One region of the Mesorhizobium sp. CA7 genome, then DNA from elsewhere that is predicted to be linked to it. Evidence: predicted binding sites of a transcription regulator. Region 1 holds the regulator's gene; the other holds the start of a gene.
What was found. Region 1 encodes PhoB, which activates phosphate uptake and scavenging genes when phosphate is short. Its sites were predicted from a motif close to TGTCATNNANCTGTCAT; they were not measured.

Region 1 (7,639 bases):
TTTTTTCGGCATCCGCAATAAATAATGACATCGCCCCTGGCTTCTGCCACAATCCCTAGCGTGTCAGCGACAGGCCATGGCATTATCACAAGGCCGCGATGACTGGGGAGGACGTGCGAAACGATGTCGGTCGGAATCCGCCACGACGATTTGCGCCGGCGCAACCGCGCCATGGTGATTTCGGCGGTACGCCGCGCCGGTCAGCCATCACGGACCGAAATTGCCGCCACCACCGGGCTCAGCCACTCGACCATTTCGGCGATCTCCGCCGACCTGATCCAGGAGGGCATTCTCACCGAAAGCAAGGCCAGCGAGCCGACGGCGTTGAAACGCGGCCGGCCGCAGATCGGCCTGGCGCTGAACCCTGAAGCCGCCGCGGTGCTGACCGTGGTGTTGTCGCTGAACTTCCTGTCGGTCGCCGTGATCGACTATGCCGGCCAAGTTGTTGCCGAGGAGCAGCAGCGCCTGGACACGCTTGTTATGCCCCGCGACGAGCTGATCGGCGAATGCGTGGCGATCGTGCGGCGCCGGCTGCAGGATCCCGACCTCGACATTGGCAGCGTCGCCCGCATCGCCATGGGCATTCAGGGCATCACCGATTCGCATGCGCGCTCCATGCTGTGGTCGCCGATAACGCCGCTGACCGACATTCCTTTCGCCGACATCCTAGAGAAGGAGTTCGGCATCTCCGCCACCATGGAGAACGACTGCAACATGATGGCGGTGGCGCTGCAATGGCGCGACCCGGAGCGCTATCGCGACGACTTCATCGCCATCCTGTTGTCGCACGGCATCGGCATGGGTCTCGTGCTCAAGGGTGCGCTGTTCACCGGCACGCATTCATCCGGCGGCGAGTTCGGCCACATGATTCACCGCCCGGGCGGGGCGCTTTGCCGCTGCGGCCGCCGCGGCTGCGTCGAGGCCTATGCTGGCAACTATGCGATCTGGCGCAGCGCCATGAAAATGAGCGAGGACGCCGAGCCGGTCGACGTCGGCGACGCCGACATGCGGGCCCTTGCCGCGAAGGCGCGCGAGAGGGACGGCCCCGAACGGGAGGCTTACCGCCGGGCCGGCGAAGCGCTTGGTTTCGGTCTCGGCAGCCTGTTCGCCCTCATCGACCCGGCGCCCGTCGCCATGGTCGGCGTCAGCGCGGCCGCCTTCGACCTGATCGAGCCGGCGCTGCGCGAGGCGATCGCCCAGACGGCCGGGGGCCAGCACTCCGAATCGATCTCCTTCGACACCGAGCCGAACGAACTGCCGCTGATCCGCGAAGGCTGCGCCATGCGCGCGCTGACCTTCGTCGACCAGGAGATTTTCGCACCCGGAGGCCAGGCAAGAGCGGGGACGGGAAAGAACGTGGCCTGAGGCAGCCTTGAAGAGGTCCGGGGACAGCAGCAGACGCTTGAAATTAGCGAAGGGAAGGCCCCGCAGCTTCGTCATTCCAGGGCGGAGCAGGAGCGAAGCTCCGTCGCGGAGACCCTGGAATCCATGCCGCTACCTCACGCGTCGAGCGCAGCGGCACAGAATTCTGGACTGTCGCAACGCATCGACATCACGGAATGGATCCTCGGGTCTGCGCTGCGTCGCTGCGCTCCTTGCTCCGCCCGTGGATGACGAAGCACAAGCGTCTCGACTAATCGCCAATGCACGCGATCCGATGCTGGAGACAGAATCCATCAGCGCCTCGGCGCCTTAGCCCTAATCTTCCCTGATCGCGTAACCTGCGCCTCGGATGGTACGTATGACGTCCGGCATGCGGCCGTTGTTGACGGCCTTGCGCAGCCGCCCGACATGGACGTCGACGGTGCGTTCGTCGATATAGATCGTCTCGCCCCAGACATTGTCGAGCAGCTGGCTGCGCGAGAACACGCGGCCGGGGTGGCGCATCATGAATTCGAGCAGCCGGAACTCGGTCGGGCCGAGCCTGATCTCGCTCTTCTTGCGGTAGACGCGGTGCGACTCGCGGTCGAGCACGATGTCGCCGACCTTGAGCACGCTGGACAGCACCTCCGGCTTGGCGCGGCGCAGCAGCGCCTTGACGCGCGCCATGAACTCCGGTGTCGAGAACGGCTTGACCAGATAGTCGTCGGCGCCGGTCGAAAGGCCGCGCACGCGGTCGCTTTCCTCGCCCCGCGCCGTCAGCATGATGATCGGCAACCGTTCGGTCTCAGGCCTCATCCTGAGACGCCGGCAGAGCTCGATGCCGGAAACCGCCGGCACCATCCAGTCGAGCACGAGCAGGTCGGGAACGTTTTCCTGAAGGCGGATTTCGGCCTCGTCGCCGCGGGTCACCACTTCGACCTGGTAACCCTCGGATTCGAGATTGTAGCGGAGCAGCACCCCAAGCGGCTCCTCGTCCTCCACCACCATGATGCGTGGCGCGATCATTGGCAGGTACCCTTCGTCAGGCCGCCGGCGCCGACATTGTCGTCTCGTCCTGCTTGGGACGATTCGCGGGCAATTGCGTGCCGGTCAGCACATAATAGGCATTCTCGGCGATGTTGGTCACATGGTCGCCGATGCGCTCGAGATTCTTGGCGCAGAACAGAAGATGCGTGCAGGCGGTGATGTTGCGCGGGTCTTCCATCATGTAGGTCAGGAGCTCCCGGAAGACGGATGTGTATTTGACGTCGATGCGCTCGTCGTCGTTGCGAAGCTTGGCCAGCGCCGTGGCGTCGCCCACCGTATATTCCTGGATCACGGCCTGGACCTGGATCAGCACCAGCTGCGCCATGGAATCGATCGAATGCGTGAGGTCGCGCGGCGCGGCGCTGACGCCGACCGAGCCGACGCGCTTGGCGATGTTCTTGGCGAGGTCGCCGATGCGTTCGAGGTCGCCCGCCATGCGGATCGAGCCGACCACATTGCGCAGGTCGTCGGCCATCGGCTGGCGCTTGGCGATCAGCGTGATGGCACGGTCGTCGAGCTCGCGCTGGCGCGCGTCCATGATGGCATCGTCGGAAACGACGCGCTGCGCCATGGCATTGTCGGTCTCGAGCAGGGCCTTGGTCGAAGCGCCGACCATCGAGCTGGCGAGATCGCCCATGTCGTTGATGAGCCGGCTGATCTGCCTCAGATCCTCGTCGAAGGAAGCGACGGTATGTTCGGCCATGATGATGTCCTCGTATGAGCTCAGCCGAAGCGGCCGGTGATGTAGTCCTGCGTGCGCTTTTCGCGGGGCGAGGTGAAGATCTTCTCGGTCCGGTCGAACTCCACCAGCTCGCCCAGATACATGAACGCCGTCTGCCGCGACACGCGCGCCGCCTGCTGCATGTTGTGGGTGACGATGACGATCGTGTAGTCGGCCTGCAGCTCGTCGATCAGTTCCTCGATCTTGGCGGTCGACAGCGGATCGAGCGCCGAGGCCGGCTCGTCGAGCAGGATGACCTCGGGCTTCACCGCAACGGTACGGGCGATGCACAGGCGCTGCTGCTGGCCGCCCGAGAGGCTGAGGCCGCTGGCGTTGAGCTTGTCCTTGACCTCGTTCCAGAGTGCTGCGCGCTTCAGCGCCTGCTCGACGCGGCTGTCCATCTCGGCCTTGCTGATCTTCTCATAGAGCCTGACGCCGAAAGCGATGTTCTCGTAGATCGACATCGGGAACGGCGTCGGCTTCTGAAACACCATGCCGATCTTGGTGCGCAGCAGGTTGAGGTCCTGCGAACGGTCGAGGATGTTCTTGCCGTCGAGCAGCACCTGGCCCTCGGCGCTCTGCTTCGGATAGAGCTCGTAGATGCGGTTGAGCACGCGCAGCAGCGTCGACTTCCCGCAGCCCGACGGGCCGATGAAGGCGGTCACGCTGCGCTCGGGCAGGGACAGGTTGATGTCCTTCAGCGCCTTCGACTGGCCATAGTAGAAATTGAGGTTCTTGACCTCGATCTTGGCCTTCTCGACGGTCGTGTCGGCTGCGTTCAGGTCGGTGGACAACATCGGTTTCATCTGTCCTCTCTGCGTCCGGTTAGGCTGCGGGCGATGATGCTCAGCCCGAGAACCGTCAGGGTGATTATGAGTGCGCCCGTCCAGGCCAGTTGCTGCCATTCCTCGTAGGGGCTGAGAGCGAACTGGAAGATGGTTACCGGCAGGCTGGCCATCGGCGCATTGAGATTGCTCGACCAGAACTGGTTGTTGAGCGCGGTGAAGAGAAGCGGCGCCGTCTCGCCGGAGATGCGGGCGATCGCCAAAAGGATGCCGGTGACGATGCCGGAGAGCGCCGCGCGATAGGCAACCGAGCGGATCACTACCCAGCGCGGTGCTCCGATGGCGGTGCCTGCTTCGCGCAGCGCGTTGGGCACAAGGTTCAGCATGTCCTCGGTGGTGCGCACCACGACGGGGATCACCAGGATCGACAGCGCGACCGCGCCGGCAATCGCCGAGAAGTGCCCCATCGGCCGCACCATCAGCTCGTAGACGAACAGGCCGATGATGATGGAAGGCGCCGACAAGAGGATGTCGTTGATGAAGCGCACCACCGTCGTAAGCTTCGAGAAGCGTCCGTATTCGGCCATGTAGGTGCCGGCCAGCACGCCGATCGGCGTGCCGACGACGATACCGATGATCGTCATGACGATGCTGCCGTAGATGGCATTGAGCAGGCCGCCGGCATCGCCGGGCGGCGGCGTCATTTCCGTGAACACGGAGAGCGACACCCCGGAAAGCCCCTTGTAGAGCAGGGCGCCGAGAATCAGCGCCAGCCAGGCCAGCCCGATGCCCGCCGCGACGACGCACAGCGTCATCATCACGGCATTCTTGCGCTTGCGGCTTTGGTGAAGCGATGCGGCAGTCGACATCGGTCAGGCTCCCGTGCGGCTATCGATGCGCAACAGCATGTAGCGTGCGAGCGCGAGGATGATGAAGGTGATGATGAACAGGATCAGGCCGAGCGATACCAGCGAGGATGTATAGAGGTTGCCGTCGGCTTCGGTGAATTCGTTGGCGATGGTCGCCGAGATCGTCGTGCCCGGCGCAAACAGCGAGGCGCTGATGCGGTGCGCGTTGCCGATGACGAAGGTGACGGCCATCGTCTCGCCGAGCGCGCGGCCGAGGCCGAGCATGACGCCGCCCATGATGCCGATGCGGGTATAGGGGATGGTCACGCGCCGGGTCACTTCCCAGGTCGTGCAGCCGATGCCGTAGGCCGATTCCTTCAGCACCGCCGGCACCGTGTCGAACACGTCCTTGGTGATCGAGGTGATGAAAGGCAGCACCATGATGGCGAGGATCAGCGACGAGGTCAGCAAGCCGATGCCGTAGGGCGGACCGGCAAACAGGCTGGAGAGCCCCGGTATGCCGTGGAAAAGACTGATGATGAAGGGCTGCACAGTCGTCTGCAGGAACGGCGCGAAGACGAACAGGCCCCAGATGCCGTAGATGATCGAGGGAATGCCGGCGAGCAGCTCGACGGCGATGCCAATCGGACGCCTGAGCGGGCGCGGACAAAGCTCGGTCAGGAAGATGGCGATACCGATGCCGATCGGCACGGCGATGAGAATGGCGATGGCCGAAGTGACGATGGTGCCGTAGATGGGCGCGAGCGCGCCGAAATTCTCGGTGACCGGGTTCCAGGATTCGGTGGTCAGGAAGGAGAAGCCGAACTTCGACAGGGCCTCCCACGATCCGGCGACCAGCGAGATCGCGACCCCCCCGAGCAGAACGAGCACGAGTATGGCGGAAAGGCGCGTCGCCGTCCGGAAAACCATGTCGGTGACGGCGAAGCGGCGCACCGTCGCTTCTCTGGTCCGCAGGGCGGACGATGTCGCGGCTTCGGAAACGGCTGTCATTTAGCCCCTCGCATTTCGAAAGAGACAGGAGGGCGCTAGAGGCGCCCTCCTCATTCGGCGGGAATTACATGCCGGAGTAGACCGGCTTGCCATCCTTGTCGACGATGTCCTTGCCCCACATCTCCTCGACGCTCTTCACGACCTTGTCGGGCATCGGAACGTAGTCAAGCTCAGCAGCCATCTTGTCGCCCTTGGCATAGGACCAGGCGAAGAACTTGAGCGCTTCGGCCGTGGCTGCCGCATCATCGGGCTTCTGGTAGACGAGGATCCAGGTGGCGGAAGTCATCGGCCAGGATTCGGCGCCCGCCTGGTTGGCCAGGATAACGCCGTAGCCCGGCTGCGAGCTCCAGTCGGCATTGGCCGCGGCGGCCGAGAACGCCTTCGCGGTCGGCTCGACCTTCTTGCCGTCCTTGTTCACCATGTCGGTATAGGTGAGCTTGTTCTGCTTGGCATAGGCGTATTCGACATAGCCGATCGCGCCGCCAGTCTGCGACACGTTGTTGGCGACGCCTTCATTGCCCTTGGCGCCGATGCCCACCGGCCATTCAAGCGCGGTGTTGACGCCGACCTTCGATTTCCAGTCGGCGCTGACGTCGGCCAGGTAGTAGCTGAAGTTGAAGGTGGTGCCCGAGCCGTCCGAACGGTGGACGACGGCAATAGCCTGGTCGGGCAGCTTGATGTTGGGGTTGAGCTTCTTGATCGCCGCGTCGTTCCAGTTGGTGATCTTGCCGGCGAAGATGTCGGCGAGCGTCGGACCGTCGAGCACCAGCTCGCCCGGCTTGATGCCTTCGAGGTTGACGACCGGCACGATGCCGCCCATCACCATCGGGAACTGCGCGAGGCCGGTGGAGGTGAGATCCTCGCCCTTCAGCGGCGCGTCGGAAGCGCCGAAGGTGACGGTCTTGGCCTTGATCTGCTTGATGCCGCCGCCGGAGCCGATCGACTGGTAGTTGAGACCGATGCCGGTCTCCTTCTTGTAGGCGTCGGCCCACTTCGCGTAGATCGGATAGGGGAAGGTGGCGCCAGCGCCGGAAATGTCGGCTGCCATCGCGGCGGCCATGCTAAGGGTTGATGCCGCAGCCATTGCAATTGCAACGGCCGCAGAGCGGATGAAATGTCTCATGTGGCCTGCTCCTGTTCGGAAGATGGTCTTTCGGCACCCGTTGTATCGGCGCCCGGTCAGCGCAATAGCCCTCGATTATTACAGTCGCATGACAGTTTCGTGTCAGCCCGGTAACGTCTGGACGAGGATGCTCGGAAGGGTTCCGCAGCGGCCTCGAAGGGCCGGACGGAGTTTGCCGCGGAAATCAGCAACTTGTCTGACTTTTGAAACAAAATTTATCCCGGCGGCCGGATGACGGCCGCCGGGAAATAAAATCCGGACGAGAGTGCGTTGCCTGTAAGCCAGAGCGGATCATGGCCTGGCCATCGCCGAAAACAGGGTCCGTTGGGGTAGAGTCGACGCTGTTTCTTGTCGGCGGTCGCTGCTCCCGCCCGTAACCGAAGAGCGGAATCAATGTCATGATTGTCCGAGCTTGGCGCTTGCTTTGGTATGGTGCGATCGCACCATACGCATGCGTCAGCCCCTTGCCGCCGTCCTGCCCGCCAAATTCGTTTTAACCGGCGTTGCGCCGGGTCTCGACGTCCGAACCCAGCCAGCGCTCGAGCTTTTCGAGCAGCGCCCGCGGACTGATCGGCTTCGGCAGGTAATCGTCCATGCCGGCTTCCAGGCAGCGTTCGCGGTCGCCCTTCAGTGCATGCGCGGTGACGCCGACGATCGGCACATGCGTGCCCATGTCCTCCTCGAGCCGGCGGATCGCGCCCGTCGCCTCCAGCCCGTTCATTTCCGGCATCGATACATCCAT
Region 2 (7,639 bases), on a different contig from region 1:
GGCCTGCTCAAGGGCGACAAGAAGACCTACTATATCGACCACGCCAATTCCGACGAGGCCGTGCGCGAGGCCGAGCAGGACCTCGCCGAGGGCGCCGACATGCTGATGGTCAAGCCCGGCCTGCCCTATCTCGACATCATCCGCCGGCTGAAGGACGAGCTGCGGATGCCGACCTTCGCCTATCAAGTGTCGGGCGAATATTCGATGATCAAGGCAGCGGCCGCCAATGGCTGGATCGACGGCGAAAAGGCGATGCTGGAATCGCTGCTTGCGCTGAAGCGGGCGGGCTGTGACGGCGTGCTCACCTATTTCGCGCCGGTGGTGGCGGAGATGCTGAGGGGCTAGCCTCGAACGCCCGCTCGGTTTTCGTGCGGGTAAGCCGCATGATTGGCCGTTCCCTCGTTGGAGACGGCACGCGGACGAAACCCATGCGCTCGAAGGTCGAGACATAGCCGCTGCTTGACGCACTGGGCGACAGCTCCGCGTCTATCGGATAGGCCTCCACGGCTGGCGCGCCGCTCTTGAACGCAAGCGCCACCGCGCCTTCGATCAATGCGGTGGCGATCCCTCGCCTGCGATAGCCGATGCGAATATAGAGACAAGACAGCGACCATACCGGCACATCGTCGCCAGCCCTCAGCCGCCAGACCCTGCCCAGATGCGGCAAGGCACTGCGCGGCGTTATCTGACACCAGCCGACGGCCTTTTCCCTTTCGAATGCAAGCAAACCTGGCGGCGGTCCTCTTTCCACCACCGTCTTGAACGCCGACCGGTTGCGATCAGCCGGTTGCTTGCGGTAGCCGGCGCCGATGCGCCAGTACATGCACCAGCATCCCGCCGCCGCGCCCTTTTCGCCGAACAGGTCCTCGAGCGCGGGCCACAACTGCGGTGTGAGCACCCGTATGGCAAACTTCTGATCCTGGGGTCGAGCGGTCATCGCGCAGGCATAACGTTACCCTGACCGGAGAAACGCTGTCACAGATCGCCTCGAGGAACAACCGGGTCGGCAGGATGGCCCATCTGAAAGTCGTCAGCCTGCTGGAATAAAACTGCTTGCAATACGCAATCAGTTAAGCTATCCCAAAGACTGATTTCGAATTACAACTGGTTTAGGAGGCAGCCATGTCCAAGTTGCGTGTCAACGCTTTCACCTTGTCGCTCGACGGTTACGGCGCCGGTCCCGACCAAAGCCTCGACACGCCGCTGGGCGTCGGTGGCGAAAATCTGCACAAATGGATGATCAAGACCCGCTCTTTCCACCAGATGATCGGCAAAGATAGCGGGACCACGGATACCGACAACGATTTTGCGGTCCGCAGCTTCGAGAATGTCGGCGCGTGGATCCTCGGCCGCAACATGTTCGCGCCGAGCCGCGGCGAATGGCCGGACGACAAATGGAAAGGCTGGTGGGGCGACAACCCGCCCTATCATGTACCGACTTTCGTGCTGACGCACTACAAACGCGCACCGATCGAGATGGAAGGTGGCACGACTTTTTACTTCGTTACTGACGGCATCCATTCGGCGCTCGAACAGGCAAAGGCAGCGGCCGGCGGCAAGGATGTGCGGGTCGGCGGCGGCGTCTCGACCGTTCGGCAGTATCTGCAGGAGAGCTTGATCGACGAGATGCATCTGGCCATCTCGCCTGTCCTGCTCGGCTCGGGCGAGCATCTGTTCGCCGGGCTCGATATGCTGAAGCTGGGGTATCAGTGCATGGAACAGGTTGCCACGGCGGATGCCACGCATGTGATGATCGGGCGGGCGTAGGCCAGGCTTCTCCTTCTCCCCTTGTGGGAGAAGGTGGCCTCGCGAAGCGAGGTCGGATGAGGGGTGCTCCAGCTTGGCAACGAACTGGAAATCGTCACCGCCTCATTCCAACACCCCTCATCCGTCTCGGCGCTGCGCGCCGATCCACCTTCTCCCACAAGGGGAGAAGGAAAGACTCTTCAATACTTCTCCGGCACGTAGAGTTCGCGCGGCAGGACCTGGCGCTCATATTCTGGATTGAAGACGCGCTCCGGCAGCGTGATTTCCTCGTGCGGAACCTCCTCATAAGGCATCTGCTGCAACAGATGGTCGATGCAGTTCAGCCGTGCCCGCTTCTTGTCGTTGCCCTCGACGATGAACCAGGGCGCTTCCGGAATGTTGGTGCGGGCGAAGGTCTCTTCCTTGGCCTTGGTGTATTGCTCCCAGCGCACACGCGACTGCAGGTCCATGGGCGAGAGCTTCCACTGCTTCATCGGATCGTGGATACGCATCAGGAAGCGCATCTGCTGCTCCTCGTCGGTGATCGAGAACCAGTATTTCACCAGGGTGATGCCGGAACGGACCAGCATGCGCTCGAATTCGGGCACGTCGCGGAAGAACTCCTCGACTTGGTCCCCATTGGCAAAGCCCATCACCCGCTCGACGCCGGAGCGGTTGTACCAGGAGCGGTCGAACAGCACGATCTCGCCGCCCGCGGGCAGATGCGGCACGTAGCGCTGGAAATACCATTGCGACTTCTCGCGCTCGGTCGGCGCCGGCAATGCCACGACACGGGCGATGCGCGGATTGAGCCGCTGCGTGATGCGCTTGATGACGCCGCCCTTGCCGGCGGAATCGCGGCCTTCGAAAACCACTACCAGTTTCTTCTTGTGGTAGGCGACCCAGGACTGCAGCTTGATCAGCTCCGACTGCAGCCTGAGCAGCTCGCGAAAATAGGTCATGCGCTCGATGGAGGGCGGATGCGACTTCTTGTAGATCTTGGCGATCTCGAGCGAGAGCGCCGGCTCGGACAGCTCCAGCTCATAGTCCTCGTCGAGCGTATCCTCGAGCTCGGCCTCCAGCCAGTCCTTGGCCCCGGAATTCGGTATCAGTTCATTCATCGCGCTGCTCCGTCTGCCTGTCAGCCATCACCGCTTCGGAAGCCCCGGCCGGACGCTCCGTAAGCCGACTGAGATACAGAGGCGCAATGACGGTTTTATTGCAATCGCCCGGCAGCTGCATCGATATGGAAGATATGTGATCGACCCCGTATCGATAGCGGGCGACAAGCGGCGGGAATTGTCCTACAAATCCCTCGCTCTTTCCGGCGCTCGCCACGGCGCTTCTTCAAAACAAATTGCGAGGACCGACATGGAATACCGCACGCTCGGCCGATCCGGCTTGAAAGTCTCGACATTGACGCTTGGCACCATGACCTTCGGCGGCACCGGTCCGTTCGCCGCCGTCGGCAATTCGGATCTTTCGGAAGCCAAACGCATCATCGACACCTGCATCGATGCCGGCATCAACCTCATCGACACCGCAAACGTCTATTCCAGCGGGTTGTCGGAAGAGATCATCGGCGAGGCGCTTGGCGGCAAGCGCAAGAACGATGTGCTGATCGCCTCGAAGGCGCGCATGCGTATCGGCACCGGCCCCAATGACGAAGGCCTGTCGCGCCATCATCTGATCCGCGAGTGCGAAAAGAGCCTGAAGCGGCTCAGGACCGACGTCATCGACGTCTATTTCGTCCACCAATGGGATGGGCTCACCCCGGTCGAGGAGACGGTCGCGGCGCTCGACACCTTGGTCAATCAGGGCAAGATCCGCTATATCGGCTGCTCCAACTGGTCGGGCTGGCAGGTAATGAAGGCCCTTGCCGTCAGCGACAGCCGCCATCAGGCCCGTTTCATCACTCAGCAGATCCACTACACGCTGGAAGCGCGGGAGGCCGAATACGAATTGCTGCCGATCTCGGTCGACCAGGGCCTCGGCGTGCTCGTCTGGAGCCCGCTTGCCGGCGGACTGCTCTCCGGCAAATACCATCGCGACAGCCCGACCGCGCGCCAGATCGGCGGCTGGACGGAACCGCCGATCCGCGATGAGGATCGCCTGTGGCGCATTGTTGACGTGCTCAACTTCATCGGCAAGGCACGCGGCGTGTCGGGCGCGCAGGTGGCGCTTGCCTGGCTGCTCGGCCGGCCGGCCGTAAGCTCGCTGGTGATCGGCGCGCGCAACGAGGCGCAGCTCAAGGACAACCTCGCCGCGGCAAGCCTGTCGCTCACCGAGGACGAACGGCAGCGTCTCGACGTCGTCAGCCGGCCGCCGGTGCTTTATCCCTATTGGCACCAGCAGTTCACGGCCAGGGATCGTTTCGGGCCGGCCGACGAGGTGCTCGACCGCTCTCACGCTTAAAACGCTCAGCCGGCGATAAAGCGCCAGACTTCCGCGTCGGGCTTTACCTGTCCGCTCAGCACGAAATATTTATAAAGGACGAGCAGCGAGATCGCCTGCTCGTCCTGCTCATTGCCGAATCTGCGGCAATAGGCATTGGCGGCGGCTGTTATCCGCCCAGCCTCGTCGGGATGTTTTTCGAAATAGGCCACCTTGTCGAGCAGGTCGGAGAAATCCGGCTGCAGCGGCACGTAATGGACGTTGGGCTCGACCTGGGCTTCGGCGAACCAGGTTTCGTAGGTCGGTTCCGGCATGAGGCAGAGTGAATTGGAGCTCATGATCCATTTCAGGTTCGTCGCGACATCATTGCCTTCGAGCGAGACGATGTAGCGATACTGCCGCTGCTGCTCGATGTTCAGGAACGGCTTGCGGTATCCGTCCGGCGCATCGGCCCTGTGGGAACCCGCATCGCAAATCGGCAGGTCGGCGGCTTTTTCGACGAAGCGGGTGCGAATCGGATTGTTGAGATGACCGCGCCAGACCACCATCGGACGCTTGGCGGCGAAAGACAGTTTGTCGGGGGGCATGTAGAAGTGACGGAACTTGTTCAGCTTCATCAGCACGCCGTTCGCATTGTCGCCGCCGATGGGCCGGTCCTTGACGATCCTCGGGAACTCCGGAACCCCAACAACGTCGCCGAATTCGAAATCGATCAGCAGGCCGGGATCGAAATAGCGCGCGAATTCCTTGAGGTCGTAATAATACATGCTGGAAGAGGACGGCAGCTTGCCGACGGCCATGGCGTCCGGACTGGGCACGAACGGGTGTTCCAGCTTGTTGTAGTAGTTCAGCCGCTCGCGAACCGTCTTGCCCGAAAGCATGGCCTGTTCAAGCCGGCTGGCGAGGCGGTCGCGAAACAGGGACTGCGGTGCGCGGTCGCGCGCGAAATTGCGCGCGTAATAGAACAGCTTTGCGGCGGTTCGAGAGAGTGTGGCCATACGTCCGCGAGTTCAGCAAGTTCCCCTCGTCTCCTACAGCATTCTCCCGGCCATGTTGCAAGCCCGCTAATGCAACCGGCGTTGTGTTGACGCTTTCCCTCAAGCCGCGACCACGGCAAACCCGCGTGCGCGCAAACCGCGCCGGTCGTCATGCAATGAGGTGACCAGCCGATCTCGGCTGCCGGCGATGTGAGCGGAAAGCAGCCGCGCCGCTTCATCGGCATCGGCGCTCCTGACGGCGGCGAGGATGGCATGATGTTCGGCCCAGGCACGGCCGAGCGCCTTCTCATCGCGCACCTCCAGCCAGCGCGCACGCGACAGCCTGGTCATCGCGTCGCGCACGGCCCGGAGCAGAAACTCGTTGCCGGAAAGCCTTGCCAGCTCGATGTGGAAATCCATGCCGACGCGATGCCACTCCTCGCGCGGCGTCCCGGCATCGCAGGAATCGAGCATCGCCGCGATCATGTCGATGTCGCTACGGTCTTCGAGCGCCGCCGTGAGGCGAACTGCCGCGACTTCGACCGCCTCGCGGTAGACGGCGATCTGCCCGAGTTCGGCAAGGTTGATCGGCGCCACCGTCCAGCCGCGGCCGTCGCGGCCGATCAGCCCTTCCGTCTCCAGGCGCAGCAATGCGGCTCGCACCGGCGTGCGCGACGCGCCGAAGCGGCTCTCGATCCAGCGCTCGGTCAGCCGCTCGCCCGGGCCGATCTCCAGCCCAAGGATCATCTCGCGAAGCTGTCTTTCGACATTTTGCATCTGCGACATTTGTCGTCCCGTTTTCCAAGCCGCGCTGACAGCGCCCGCATTGACAGCGGCCGGTGTCAGGTCCATGACGGATACCAGCTTGGTATCCCAAATTGGTATCCGCAACAACCCCAGCATTGGTACGCATGACATGACGCCCAAGGAACCCGAACAGAGCGGCTTCAACATCCATTGGCGACGCAATCTCGCCGTCTGCTTCGCCGGCTCGTTCAGCACGCTTGTCGCCATGACGCTGCTTCTTCCGTTCCTGCCGCTTTACGTCGAGCAGCTCGGCGCCGAGGGCCACGCGGCGATCGTGCAGTGGTCGGGCATCGCCTATGGCGCGACCTTCTTCGCGGCCGCGCTGGTCGCGCCTTTGTGGGGACGGCTGGGCGATCGCTACGGCCGCAAGCTGATGCTGGTACGCGCTTCGTTCGGCATGGCGATCTGCATGTCGCTGACCGGCATGGTTGAAAGCGTCTGGCAGCTGGTGCTGCTTCGATTGCTGATCGGTTTTGCCGGCGGTTATTCATCGGGTTCGACGATCCTGGTGGCGATGCAGACGCCCAAGGAGCGCTCCGGCTGGGCGCTGGGCGTGCTGGCGGCGGGCATCACGGCGGGCTCGCTGGTCGGACCGCTGCTGGGCGGCCTGCTGCCGCCGCTGATCGGCATCCGCGCGACCTTCCTGCTGTCCGGCGCCGTCATTTTCCTGGCCTTCCTGGCGACGACTTTCCTGATCAAGGAGAACCCACCGGCGCCCAAGCCCGCCTCGACGACGAAGCCGAAAAGCGGCTGGTCGCAGATCCTGGACAAGCGGCCGATCGTCGCCATGCTGGCCACCGGCATGCTGCTCGCCTTCGCCACCATGTCGATCGAGCCGATCATCACCGTCTATGTGCAGCAACTCATTGAGGACCAGAGCAAGGTGACCATGGTCGCAGGCGTCGTCATGTCCGCGGCGGCGCTGGGTACCATCCTGTCCTCGTCCTGGCTGGGGAAACTCGCCGACCGCGTCGGTCACTGGAACGTCGTGGTCGGTGCCCTTGCCGTCTCGGCATTGCTGCTCATTCCGCAAGCCTACGTCACCAATGGCTGGCAATTGATCGGCCTGCGCTTCCTGATGGGCCTGGCGCTGGGCGGACTGTTGCCCTGCATCACCAGCGTGATCCGCCACAACATCCCTGACGGGATCGGCGGCAATGTGCTTGGCCTGGCAATCTCGGCGCAATATGTCGGCCAGGTCGCGGGGCCGCTGTCCGGCGGCTTCGTCGGCGGGCATTTCGGCATGCGCTCGGTGTTTCTGGGCACGGCGGCGCTGATGGCGCTGGGTGCTGCCTACAACTGGATTGTCCAGTCGCGCCGGGCGCGGCATATGCTGGTTGAGGCCGGCGAATCCTAACCGGCGCCTCCACCTCAACCGCTACATGGAGATCCAGGATGAGCCTTACCGGGCAAGTATCAAACGGCGGGAGCCGGATCCTCGTGCTGGCAGCCGGCCTCGTCGGCGCGGCCGGCGTGGCGCTGTCGGCGGCGGCCGCGCATCGCGGCGCCGCCTTCACCGGCACGGCGGCCAATTTCCTGCTGATGCATGCGCCGGCGTTCCTTGCCATCGGCCTTGCCGGCGGCAATCGCTGCCTCAAGATAGCCAGCCTCGTCCTGCTCGCGGGCCTGCTTCTGTTCTGCGGCGATCTTCTCGCCCGCGACTTTCTTGGCTCGCGGCTGTTCCCGATGTCGGCGCCGATCGGCGGTACACTTTT

Region 2: a site for PhoB is predicted at 2,954-2,970, ahead of ppk2 (polyphosphate kinase 2). Genes of this name have one in related genera too.

The regions. Positions count from the first base shown of each region.
Region 1 is NZ_JAIUHH010000022.1:20,432-28,070, forward strand. Features, by position in the region: gene LB552_RS26485 (ROK family protein) at 124-1,365, shown strand; gene phoB (phosphate regulon transcriptional regulator PhoB) at 1,699-2,388, opposite strand; gene phoU (phosphate signaling complex protein PhoU) at 2,405-3,112, opposite strand; gene pstB (phosphate ABC transporter ATP-binding protein PstB) at 3,133-3,936, opposite strand; gene pstA (phosphate ABC transporter permease PstA) at 3,933-4,784, opposite strand; gene pstC (phosphate ABC transporter permease subunit PstC) at 4,788-5,774, opposite strand; gene pstS (phosphate ABC transporter substrate-binding protein PstS) at 5,839-6,897, opposite strand; gene LB552_RS26520 (response regulator) at 7,391-7,639, opposite strand, start outside.
Region 2 is NZ_JAIUHH010000008.1:133,369-141,007, forward strand. Features, by position in the region: gene hemB (porphobilinogen synthase) at 1-345, shown strand, start outside; gene LB552_RS16925 (GNAT family N-acetyltransferase) at 302-937, opposite strand; gene LB552_RS16930 (dihydrofolate reductase family protein) at 1,123-1,767, shown strand; gene ppk2 (polyphosphate kinase 2) at 1,947-2,867, opposite strand; gene LB552_RS16940 (aldo/keto reductase) at 3,118-4,161, shown strand; gene LB552_RS16945 (glycosyl transferase family 90) at 4,167-5,138, opposite strand; gene LB552_RS16950 (GntR family transcriptional regulator) at 5,238-5,903, opposite strand; gene LB552_RS16955 (MFS transporter) at 6,034-7,281, shown strand; gene LB552_RS16960 (DUF423 domain-containing protein) at 7,320-7,639, shown strand, end outside.